DNA from 3 places in the Ruminococcus sp. AM31-15AC genome. Region 1 is predicted to be linked to each of the others. Evidence: predicted binding sites of a transcription regulator. Region 1 holds the regulator's gene; each other region holds the start of a gene.

Region 1 (4,294 bases):
GGCATCAGGGGCTATTCTCTCGACAATGAGCCGGGGCTGTGGAGCAGCACTCACTCACTCGTTCATCCCGAAAAAACCACCTGCGCTGAGATCGTTGAAAAGTCGGTAACTATGTCTAAGGCAGTAAAGGATATTGACCCGAATGCCGAGATATTCGGTCCTGCGCTTTTCGGCTACGGGGCGTTTACGAATTTCGCTGATGCGCCTGACTGGAAAGAGATAAAAAACGACAACCCCGAGTACAAATGGTTTATAGATTACTATCTTGACGAAATGAAGAAGGCAGAGGACGAGAACGGCAGGCGACTGCTCGATGTGCTCGATGTGCATTTTTACACCGAGGCAAAGGGCGCCTGCGGAAAGCGCTACTGCGAGCATTATGGCGATCCCGACTGTGTTTACAATAAGCTGAACTCGACCCGAAGCTTCTGGGACGATACCTACACCGAGGACAGCTGGATAACCGACGCAGGCGCAGAGTTCCTGCCGATACTTCCGGCACTTAAGGAGTCAATAGATACCTATTACCCCGGCACAAAGCTTGCCATCACTGAATATGATTTTCAGGGAGCTTACGATGTCTGCGGTGCTATAATGGAGGCGGACACCCTCGGCATTTTTGCGCAGAACGGGGTCTATGCTGCCAACCTGTTTACAATGGACGCACAGTATCAGCTTGCCGCGATCAATCTGTACACCAACTATGACGGCAGCGGAAGCGGCTTTGGCGATACGCTTGTGTCCTGTACCACGGACGATATCGAGACCTCGACCGCCTATGCTGCAATTAACGGAGATAACGAGGACGTCATCACCCTCGTAGTGACAAACAAGGCGTTTGACGACAAAACGACCGCAAATATCGAGCTTGGAAACGAGTACAAGTACGCTCACCTTTACGGGATAAACAGTATGTCAGCACAGTTATTTGATATGACCGATTCAAACCCGGCTGTGACACTGAACGGCAGCAGCCTGACTCTTGAAATGGAGCCAAGGACGGTATCGCTTCTGGTAATTGCCAAGGATAAGGAAGCTCTTGATACAAGAGAAGCTGTTTCCTCCGCTGCCGAAAAAGGAGAGGGAAAAAGCAGTCTCCCGCTTATCTTGGGGATAGTCGGAGGGGCAGCGGCTCTTGTGGCAGCTATAGTGTTTGCTGTATTCAGGATAAAGAAAACTCAACACTGATCGCAGGTTCTCGGAAACGCCCTGAAAGCGTTTTCGAGGGCTCTTTTGGGCGTTTTAGCGTAATTAAACGTCCGGTTCTACCGGGGACATAAAAAAGCTTCAGCGAACGCTTTAAAACAACCTCCGAATATGATAAAATAGTAGTAATTTGGCGACTGCATTACTAAATTAAAATACACGGAGGTTATAAACAAATGAAATTATGCACCTAACATATAAGGGCTGCCAGTGAATGTAATGCGGTTCTGAACCCTCGGAGTCTCTTGAGGGGCAAAGCCAGTAACAGTTCCTTTTTGGAGCAGAGCAAACCACCACTTTTTTGGTGGTAATGATTATAAAAAGTCACTTTAACTATGCGTGCTAATATCCTCTTTCTAAAATCATCTCCGTCATTTCCTTCTCGGCAACAGACTGCTGTATGAAAAATACAATAAGAAGAATAAGGACTCAGTAACCAAACGGTTATGGAGTCCTTTCTGCTTTCATAAGACAGATAATGTCTGTTAGAACTCTATTTTAAATATGAAATTTCCAGAGCTGAAAGCAAAGATAATTCTGATTTTGAAATATACGGCACAGCGATATTTTTCCAGTTATACTTAAAAATGAGGGCAGTCAGCACATCTGTCATCAGGTTCGGCTGTTTGGTGTCGATCACAGGCGTAAGATCATCACTATGCCGCCCATTGTCATTTTAACGGACAGGGCAATATATCGCCTATGCCTGATCATGCAGCTTGCAGATTCTTTTTGAATCTTTTGTAAACGAGTGCAAATTTCACCCGAGTTCTGTCCTATATAGGTGAAACGTGTATTCAGTTAGAGCAGGCTGGCTCTTTTGACCAAATTTCATTTTTTTACTTGCTGTTTTATATTGCTCGGAACAGATTCAACCAGATCTTTTACAATATGAATCTCTCCACGGAGTGTAGATTGCTTTGTTTTGACACTTTTTACAAAAATTGATTACATTTATTGTTGCTTTATTGATTGCATAAAAGCAAAACCCCTGATTCGAGATGAATCTAGGGGTTTTGCGACAGGCTGAGCGTCCCGAAAAATATCGGAACGCTCTTTTTTTATTTCTTTTTGTCAGAAAGCTCAGTGATTATCTGAATGAACGAATCAACGTCAGAGAAGTCTTTGTAAACGGAAGCGAAACGCACATATGCAACGTGGTCAAGCTTTTTCAGACCCATAAGCACCATATCGCCTATCTCGCTTGTAGTAGTTTCAGTCTGCATTTTGTTTGCAAAGGTGTTCTCTATATCGTCAACAAGGTTTTTCATATCATCAACACTGACAGGACGCTTTTTGATAGCGTTCTGAATGCCTTTTATAAGCTTCTGTCTGTCAAAAGGCTCAAACGAGCCGTCACGCTTGTATACCATAAGCTGTGGCTTTTCGACCACCTCGTAAGTAGTGAAACGCTTTCCACATTTCGGACACTCACGGCGGCGACGCTTTTTTCCCTCGCTTGGACGTGAATCTATTACTCTTGTATCTTCATAGTTGCAAAAAGGACATCTCATTATTAACACTCCTTAGTTAATAGAAAATGTTGTGTGTGATATTGCATATATTGTGCTTTTATTAATTAATTATACCATAGATTGTGGACGATTGCAAGAGGGTATATAAAAAAAGTTGCGGTAAAGGGATTCAGCAGTTTTGCGGCAGACAAACAATAGCATAATTGTAGGGGACGGCGCCTTCGACGTCCTCTACATGGGTAGTGCAATATTTATGCACGGATATGGCAGACTTAAAGGAAGTTTTAGTGTACAAAAAAACAGACAGCAGAAGCCGTCTGTTTGTGTTTGATATATTACTTGTTAAGATATTCGAGATTTTTTTGATAAGCTCGCATCTCTGCTTTACGCAATCAACAGAACGCAGTGGGTCTGACGGAGTGTTGAATGTGTAATCCATAAGCTTGTCGATCGTTGTTGCCGCAACGTGAAGTCTTGTGTCTGATGAAGCGTAGTAAATATACACGTCACCGTTTTCACGAACGATCGCGCCGTTTGTGAATGCAACGTTTGATACGTCACCCACTCTTTCACTGCCGTGTGGTGCAATGAAAAGTCCTGACGGCGAAGCGATTAGCTTGGAAGGGTCTTTAAGGTCAGTTGCAAATACATAAATTACGTATCTAAGACCTGCGGCTGTGTTTCTTACACCATGTGCAATGTGTATCCAACCCTTTGGTGTCTTGATAGGCACTGCGCCTGCACCGTTCTTTACCTCTGTGATTGTGTGATACTGTCTTGGTGAGATAACAACTTCATCTGTGCAGATAACAGGGTTTGTGATGTCTTCGCAAAGACCGAAGCATACTCCTCCGCCTGAGCCGGTTTCGATAAAATCGTCCTGTGGACGTGTGTAGAATGCGTACTTTCCGTCAACGAACTCAGGGTGAAGCACAACGTTTCTCTGCTGTGGTGACTTGGATTTGAGATTAGGAAGTCTTTCCCATGTCTTAAGATCCTTTGTCCTTACGATTCCAGCCTGAGCTGTAGCGGCAGAAAGATCGTTTGAAGTCTTGTCCTTGCTCTCTGAGCAGAATACACCGTATATCCAGCCGTCCTCATGCTGAGTAAGTCTCATATCGTATACGTTTGTTTCCTCCGGTTCAGTGTCAGGAAGCTGAACAGGGAAGTCCCAGAAACGGAAGCCGTCAACAGGGCTGTCGCTTTCTGCTACTGCAAAAAATGACTTTCTGTCATTGCCCTCAACTCTTGCAACAAGGTAATACTTGCCGTTGAGATAAATAGCGCCTGAGTTCAGTACTGCGTTTATGCCCAATCTCTCCATGAAGTATGGATTTGTCTCAGGGTTCATGTCATATTTCCAGATAATAGGTGCGTGTGCGGCTGTCAGAACAGGGTAAACGTATCTGTCATAAATTCCGTTGTAGCTGTCTGATACAATGTTTTTTCTGTTGATGAGAGCCTCATATTTGGCTGTCACCCTTGCTTTGTTTCTTTCAAAATCTGTCATATCAAGCAATTTCCTTTCGGTAAAAAATCTTCTTAAACAAGTATACTATAATAATTCGCTAATTACAAGTACCACTGAAAACATCAAACGATTACATGAAAAA
Region 2 (4,294 bases), on a different contig from region 1:
TCGTCTGCGGTGGTATCGGTGAAAGGCTTGCCGTAGTCAAAGTTCCAAGTGTCAGGCTGAAAACAGCCCTTGCAGTGGTGTCTGCAACCTGATACGAACAGCGTGACCCTCACTCCTGAGCCATTGGCGATATCGGTTTTCTTTATCTCACAATAATTCATTTTCCGCTCCTTTCATACATACAACGCAGGGCAATACGATTTTGTATTGCCCCGATAGTTATATGCTGTTTGCTGTTTTATGTCAATAATAATGTTCATTATTTTCGGATTTTGCAGTTTTGAGTTTTTGAGTTTTCCTTGCTATAATGTTCATTTTTTTGACGAGTTTTGATTTTTGAACTTTTGAGTTTTAACGGCTATAATGTTCAAAATTTTGCGATTTTGGCTGAAAAAATTTTTGGGTTTTAATTATGTTTTCAAAGAAATCACAAATGCAAAACTCTTTCCTTTATCTCTTGAGTCCTGCCCTGATTCCAGAACTGCGTGCCGATGTAACCGCAGGTGCGCCTTGCAACGTTCAGAGTGTTCTGATCTCTGTTGCCGCAGTTCGGACACTCCCATACAAGCTTGCCGTCATCTTCTACTATCTTTATCTCACCGTCAAAACCGCACTTCTGACAGTAGTCGCTCTTTGTGTTAAGCTCTGCATACATGATGTTGTCGTAAATATGCTGCATAACTGCAAGAACAGCCTCTATGTTGTTCTGCATATTCGGCACTTCCACATAGCTGATAGCTCCTCCTGGTGAGAGAGCCTGGAACTGTGACTCAAAGGTGAGCTTGTCAAATGCGTCGATGTTCTCGGTAACATGGATATGATAGCTGTTTGTGATGTAGTTTCTGTCTGTTACACCCTCGATAACACCGAAACGCTTCTGCAAACATCTTGCAAATTTGTATGTTGTGGACTCCAATGGAGTGCCGTAAAGGCTGAAATCTATGTTTGTTTCTGCTCTCCACTTTGCGCAGGCGTCATTAAGGTGCTGCATAACTTCAAGTGCAAAAGGCGTTGCTGAAGGGTCTGTGTGCGACTTGCCTGTCATGTATCTTACGCATTCGCAAAGACCTGCATAACCAAGTGATATGGTGGAATATCCGCCGAACAGGAGCTTGTCGATTGTTTCGCCCTTTTTAAGCCTTGCCAATGCACCGTTCTGCCAAAGGATAGGCGCAACATCTGACGGAGTGCCTTTAAGTCTTTCGTGACGGAGCATAAGCGCACGTCTGCAAAGTTCAAGTCTTTCATCAAATATCTTCCAGAACTTATCCATATCCTTATATGACGAGCAGGCAACGTCCACAAGGTTTATTGTAACAACACCCTGATTGAATCTGCCGTAATATTTAGGCTTGCCGTTTTCGTCAAGATATGTTGTAAGGAAGCTTCTGCAGCCCATGCAAGGGTAGCACTGACCATTGCCATTCTTGTCTACCTTAAGCTCCTTCATTTTCTTTTCGCTTATATAGTCAGGCACCATTCTCTTTGCGGTACACTTTGCAGCAAGCTTTGTAAGCTCCCAATATTTTGAGCCTTCTCTAATGTTGTCCTCTTCAAGGACATATATTAGCTTAGGAAACGCAGGTGTTATATATACGCCCTTTTCGTTCTTTACGCCTTGGATACGCTGTCTGAGCATTTCCTCTATGATAGCCGCAAGGTCATCTCTTGTCTGCCCCTCCGGCACCTCGTCAAGGTACATGAAAACAGTAACGAAAGGTGCTTGACCATTTGTTGTCATAAGAGTGATGACCTGATACTGTATCATCTGAACGCCCTGAACTATCTCAGCCTTTACTCTCATTTCGGCTACCTTATTTATAGTATCCTCGTCGGCAGGGATATTAAGCTCTGCGAACTCTTTTTTTACCTCACGGCGGTATTTATCACGGGATATCTGAACGAACGGAGCAAGGTGGGAAAGTGTGATACTCTGTCCGCCATACTGTGAAGAAGCTATCTGAGCGATAGATTGTGTAGCGATATTGCAGGCTGTAGAGAAGCTGTGTGGCTTTTCTATCATGACCTCGCTTATGACAGTGCCGTTCTGGAGCATATCCTCAAGATTTACAAGACAGCAGTTGTGCATATGCTGAGCGAAATAATCGGCGTCGTGGAAATGTATCAGACCTTTTTCGTGAGCTTCAACTATATCGTCTGGGAGCAAAAATCTTCTTGTGATATCCTTGCTGACCTCGCCTGCCATATAATCCCTCTGAACTGAATTGACAGTAGGGTTCTTATTGGAATTTTCCTGCTTGACTTCCTCGTTCTCAAAGTTAAGAAGAGAAAGTATCTGCTTATCAGTAGTATTAGCCTGTCTGACGATAGAACGCTCATAGCGGTAGGTGATATAATGCTTTGCCACTGTATACTTACCGTGGCGCATGATATCGGCTTCCACCCAGTCCTGAATAGTTTCAACGTCCATAGCCCTATTCATTTCAGAGCATTTGTCCTCTATATTCTGTGCTATCTCTCCTATTTCTCCCTCAGAGAGCCTATCCTTTTCCTCCACAGTGATATTAGCTTTCGCAACGGCATTTTCTATCTTTTCCTTATCGAACGTATTCTCAGCGCCGCTTCTTTTTATTATCTTCACCTATACTCTTCCTTTCATTCTATCCTGCTCAACCACTATATATTGTGGTTGTCTGCTTTTATCACAACATAATATTGAACATTTACTATTATACCACAATCAGAATATAAGTCAAGGGCATAGAATGATAAATAATCTACAAAAATTCCGGTTAAAAACAGAGCAGTTTGCTGAAAAAGTATTACAAATGGTTACAAACACTTGATTGACAAAAAGTGTGAAAAACAATGGCATTTAAAGGATGGATAAAGGTGTGACGTGGCAAGGAACGATGTGAATGTTTTGTAAAATAAGTGGTAAAATTCAATTAACTTGTTGACAAGGGTGCATGCATATGATATAATATTAGAGTTGAATGCGCCAGTAGCTCAGCTGGATAGAGTGACTGGCTACGAACCAGTAGGTCGGGGGTTCGAGTCCCTTCTGGCGCACCAGGTCACTTGTAGTGACTGGCATAGCACGTCTTACAATTTGTAAGGCGTGTTTTTTTATTTCTGTCATTGCCAAAGCACTGTCAATGTGGTATAATATGACCATTAGGAGGCATTAACTATGAACACAGAGAAAAAGAAAACCAAGGTAGACCTTGTGACGGGGTTTCTCGGAGCAGGGAAGACCACTTTTATAAAAAATATGCCCGTTATCTTTTGGATAAGGGCTGTAAAATTGGCGTGTTGGAGAATGATTTCGGTGCAGTGAATGTGGATATGCTTCTTTTGCAGGAGCTTTTGGACGAGAATTGCGACCTTGAAATGGTCTCGGCGGCTGATAAGGATTGCCACAGACGGCGTTTTAAGACTAAGCTTATCGCTATGGGTATGCGTGGTCTTGACAGGGTCATTGTGGAGCCGTCAGGTATCTATGAGGCTGACGAGTTCTTTGACGTGCTCAGAGAAGAACCTCTTGATAATTGGTACGAGATAGGAAGCGTTATAACTATTGCAGATGCCTGCCTTGATACCAACTTGTCGGAAGCTTCTGATTATCTTCTTGCTTCTCAGCTTTCGGAAGCAGGCATAGTTCTCATGAGCAGATGTCAGGAAGCCACAAAACAGGAGCTTGAGGATACTCTAAAACACCTTGAAGCCGTGCAGAAAAAGTTCCATTGCCACAGAATGACTAAGCCTGAGATAATAATGAAAGATTGGTCGGAGCTTACAGACGAGGATATGGAAAGGATAGCCAACAGTGGCTATGAGCCTGATTCCCACGAAAAGCTGTGGTTCGACCAAGATAAAGCTTATACCTCTTTGTATTTTATGAATATGAAGCTTCCTGACAATGCTGTGGAAGATGCTGTAAGCAGGCTTATGAGCGACAGCAAGTGCGGAAGGATATTCCGTGTAAAAGGCTTTATGCAAAACGCTGAGGGCGAGTGGCTTGAGCTTAACGCCACCCACAAGAACATCACTGTTAAGCCTATAGAGCGAGGTCAGGCGGTGTTTATCGTCATTGGCGAGGGGCTTGACAAAGAGCATATCGACGGCTATTTTGTGCCTGTATAGTGTCAGAATATTGTAAAATAAATGCGGAATGTATTGTATATGAGCTTGATTAGTGATATGATGATATATATGTATATATAACTGTATGGGAGCGGCGCAATTTCTGCTTTGCAGAAATACGACGTCCCGTTCGGAGAGCGACATGGTTTGTATAATCGCAAATTCATGCAGGCGAGCAAATGCGGGC
Region 3 (4,294 bases), on a different contig from region 1:
TGCAATAAGATATTCATAAGTATAGCCTGTGAATGAAATAACATTCAGCGGAAAGCCATTGAACGCTTTTATCTTTACTGCAAGCTCTGCTAACGGTTTGCACTGACAGAAAGGCTCACCGCCACTGAACGTCACACCGTCAAGAAGCGGGTCTTTTATTATCTCATTGTAAAGCTGGTCTGTGTCAACGACAATGCCACCGTTAAAATCATGTGTCTGCGGATTGTGACAACCCTCACAGCCGTGTGGACAGCCCTGCGTAAAAATAGTGAACCTAAAACCCGGTCCGTCTACGATAGATTCACCGACAGTGCCTGCTATCCTAAGCTCCATGGCTAATTGTCACCCTCACAGCAGGCTTTTGCACGAGGTATCCTCTCATGTATCACCTTGCTGTGTTCAGCCTCAGAACGTCCACACTTCGGGCATTTGTCACCTATTATTCCAGTATATCCGCAAACAGGATCACGGTCAACAGGGTGGTTTATTGAGCCATAGCCTATGCCAACTTCTTTCATATATCTTACGACTTTCTCGAATGCAGAAAGATTGTTCAGCGGATCGCCGTCAAGCTCGATATAGCTTATATGGCCTGCATTTGTAAGAGCATGGTAAGGAGCTTCTATTTTAAGTTTCTCAAACGCTGTTATCGGATAGTAAACAGGTACATGGAAAGAATTAGTATAATATTCTCTGTCCGTAACTCCTGCTATCTCGCCATAACGTTCTCTATCCATTTTAACAAATCTGCCAGAAAGTCCCTCAGCAGGCGTTGCAAGCAACGAGAAGTTAAGACCAGTACGCTTTGTTTCCTCGTCCATTCTTGCTCTCATACGTGAGATTATCTCCAAGCCAAGCTCTCTTGCTTCTTCACTTTCACCATGGTGCTTGCCAGTAAGCACTTTAAGACACTCAGCAAGACCGATAAAGCCCACGGAAAGCGTGCCATGCTTTAGAACTTCTTCAAGCGTATCGTCAGCCGTAAGCTTCTCTGAATCGAGCCATATGCCCTGACCCATGAGGAACGGATAGTTTCTCACACGCTTTGAACACTGTATCTTAAATCTGTGCATAAGCTGGTCGATACAAAGATCCATAAGCTCATCAAGGCTGTCAAAGAAAGCACCGATATTACGCTGTGCTTTTATGCCAAGTCTAGGGAGATTAATGGTAGTAAAAGAGAGATTTCCCCTGCCTGTCACTATCTCACGAGTAGGGTCATATGCGTTACCGATAACTCTTGTGCGGCAACCCATGTAAGCTATCTCAGTGTCAGGATTGCCCTCCTTGTAATACTGTAGATTGAAAGGAGCGTCGATAAATGAAAAATTCGGGAAAAGACGCTTCGCTGATACACGGCAGGCAAGCTTGAAAAGGTCATAGTTCGGGTCATCAGGGTTAAAGTTCACGCCCTCTTTTATCTTGAAAATATGTATAGGAAAAATAGGCGTTTCACCATTGCCAAGTCCTGCTTCCTCTGCAAGAAGAATATTCTTTATAACAAGTCTGCCCTCGATAGAAGTATCAGTACCATAATTTATGGAGCTGAAAGGCGTTTGAGCGCCTGCACGGGAGTTCATGGTATTCAGATTATGGATAAGCGCTTCCATTGCCTGATATGTGGCTCTGTCAGTTTCTTTCAAAGAGTTTTTATATGCAAAACTCTGTATCTTCTTAACTATAGGTGCGTCAACAAAATTCACAAGAAACTGTGCTTCAGCCTCTTGATAGCCGTTATCATTGGCGAGAGTGATCTTTAAACCCTGCTCATCAAGCATTTCAGTTATTTTCTTTGCAATGCTCTGAGCATCAGAAACTTCACCAAGCAAAGCAAGCCCCCTGCCGATATTGTCACGATAGCGGTGTCTGAACGTCTTTCTTACGCCCTCAGCCATATCATAATCGAATTTAGGAAGAGATTGACCACCGTGTTGGTCGTTCTGATTTGATTGGATAGCAATACAAGCAAGCGCCGCATAGCTTTGTATATCATTTGGTGTACGCAAAAAACCATGACCTGTAGAAAATCCCTTATCAAAAAGCTTTGTAAGGTCTATCTGAGTACAAGTGGTGGTCAGTGTATAAAAATCAAGGTCATGAATGTGGATATCGCCCTCCTGATGAGCCTTTGAATGCTCTGGAGCAAGAACATACATCTCATTGAACTCCTTAGCACCCACAGAGCCGTATTTAAGCATTGTACCCATTGCGGTATCGCCGTCTATATTAGCATTTTCACGCTTCAAATCGTTATCTTTCGCTGATTGGAAAGTAAGATCCTCATAAACTTTCATAAGACGGGTATTCATTTCTCTTGCACGAGTCCTGTTTGAGCGGTAGAGTATATAACTTTTTGCAGTATCAGCCATGCCCTCCTCGATAAGTACACGCTCAACGCAATCCTGAATCTCTTCAACAGTAGGCATATCAAGGTGTTTTTCCATAAGCTTATCAACAACTTTACCCGAAAGCTCCAAAGCTTCCTCATAGTTATCCTTGCCCACAGACTGAGCCGCCTTGTATATAGCGCCAGCTATTTTCTCAATATTGAAAGTTACAGTACGTCCGTCACGCTTTTTTATCTTGATTATCACAATACCGCCTCCGATTTTCCCAATTTATCCTTATATTTTTTATATTCTCACAACTCGCACCGCAAATCACAACATATTGTATAAAAAGCAGTGCTTAATACAAGTATATAGTATAAATGACGCAAAGTCAAGGCGTTATACAACAAAATGTGACTTTGTTATTTGTATTAAATGCACAAAGCCACATTTCGTCAGATATTGATTTTAGGTGTCAAGTAGAATGCTTTTAGTTGTAATGCAGTCGAACTTTACAATGCATAATACAATATAGTTTGGTTATTGATACTGTAAAGTGAGCTAACTTGTCGTCTTATACATTTTTAAGTGCTGCTTCATGCCTCCGAAATGTCGTAAATAAGCGAATTTGGCAAGCACGTAAAGCACTTTAACTTGTCGAGTTTTTAAATTTTATGTTATGCTGCTGAACTGCTCTCGGCACTCTCGTAAGTGTAATCATGTGTGACTACAGAGCTGCCTGTTTCATTTTCAAGTACCTCTTCGAGAGTAGTATTCATCATGTAGGCGCAGAAAGATATCAGCATTACAAAAAAACTCACTATCAACACAATATCCAATCTATAACCATTTTTCTTCTTTTTGTTATCGTTCATAAGATCTTCTCCAAAATATGATTTTAATACCATTATACTATATCCCTCTGCCTTTTTCAAGCCAAAATGACAAAATCGCAGATATTTTTATACCATACACACTGCCATGTGATAAATGCACAAAAGACAATTTCTTTTATTGTTTAATTTTTGTTTTTACCCCTTGCAAAAAAGCCGCATATAGTGTATAATAAGTATTATATTGCTTGACGTTCACTAGGCGACAAGCGGCCGTATTAACTAAGATACAGGCAATTTGATTTAACAGAAATGAGGCTTTTATATGTGCGGTTTTGTTGGATTTACAAATAAAATCAATGACGCTTCCATAGTTCTTGGAAAAATGATGGATAGAATAAAACATAGAGGTCCTGACTCTGACGGAAAATATGTTGACGAGCAGATCGCAATGGGTTTCCGCCGACTTTCGATCATCGACCTTTCAGATCAAGGTAGCCAGCCTATCTTCAATGAAGATAAGTCGTTGGTACTTACATTCAACGGTGAGATATACAACTACAAGGATCTCCGTGAAGAGCTTGTAGCGTCTGGTCACAAGTTCTATACACAGACCGACTCAGAGGTGCTTATCCACGGCTATGAGCAGTGGGGCGAGGATATGCTCGACAAGCTGAGAGGTATGTTTGCATTCGTTATCTTCAATAAGAACACAAACGAGGTTTTCGGTGCAAGAGATTTCTTCGGTATCAAGCCTCTTTACTACGCAAAAATGGGCGAAACTCTTATGTGGGGTTCTGAGATAAAGAGTTTTCTTGACCACCCTCATTTTAAGAAGGAGCTTAACACAGACGTTCTTGAAACTTATCTAACATTCCAATATTCTCCTACAACAGAAACTTTCTTCAAAAATGTTTACAAGCTCCCTGCCGCTCACTGCTTTACATACAAGAACGGCGAGATGAACGTAAGAAGATATTGGGAAGTTAAATTCCACGCTGACAATGGCCCTGCTCTTGAAGATTGGGTGAATAGGATATCCGACACTTTCAAGAACTCTGTTGAGGTACACAAGTTCGCTGACGTTGAGGTAGGTTCCTTCCTTTCAAGCGGTGTTGACTCAAGCTATGT

The links. Region 1 encodes NrdR, which represses ribonucleotide reductase genes. Its sites were predicted from a motif close to CACNANATNTNGTG; they were not measured.
Region 2: the regulator NrdR is predicted to act here: its motif matches at 2,636-2,649, upstream of nrdD (anaerobic ribonucleoside-triphosphate reductase).
Region 3: the regulator NrdR is predicted to act here: its motif matches at 2,662-2,675, upstream of DW793_RS13265 (anaerobic ribonucleoside triphosphate reductase).

The regions. Positions count from the first base shown of each region.
Region 1 covers NZ_QTYG01000014.1:5,635-9,928, forward strand. Annotated here, with positions in the region: gene DW793_RS05865 (glycoside hydrolase family 44 protein) at 1-1,188, shown strand, start outside; gene nrdR (transcriptional regulator NrdR) at 2,268-2,720, opposite strand; gene DW793_RS05875 (glycoside hydrolase family 130 protein) at 2,851-4,191, opposite strand.
Region 2 covers NZ_QTYG01000064.1:3,651-7,944, forward strand. Annotated here, with positions in the region: gene nrdG (anaerobic ribonucleoside-triphosphate reductase activating protein) at 1-161, opposite strand, end outside; gene nrdD (anaerobic ribonucleoside-triphosphate reductase) at 428-2,602, opposite strand; tRNA gene DW793_RS12760 (tRNA-Arg) at 2,960-3,036, shown strand; gene DW793_RS16020 (hypothetical protein) at 3,155-3,301, shown strand; gene DW793_RS12765 (GTP-binding protein) at 3,274-4,107, shown strand.
Region 3 covers NZ_QTYG01000074.1:3,280-7,573, reverse strand. Annotated here, with positions in the region: gene nrdG (anaerobic ribonucleoside-triphosphate reductase activating protein) at 1-333, opposite strand, end outside; gene DW793_RS13265 (anaerobic ribonucleoside triphosphate reductase) at 336-2,594, opposite strand; gene DW793_RS13260 (hypothetical protein) at 3,008-3,205, opposite strand; partial or broken gene asnB (asparagine synthase (glutamine-hydrolyzing)) at 3,489-4,294, shown strand, end outside.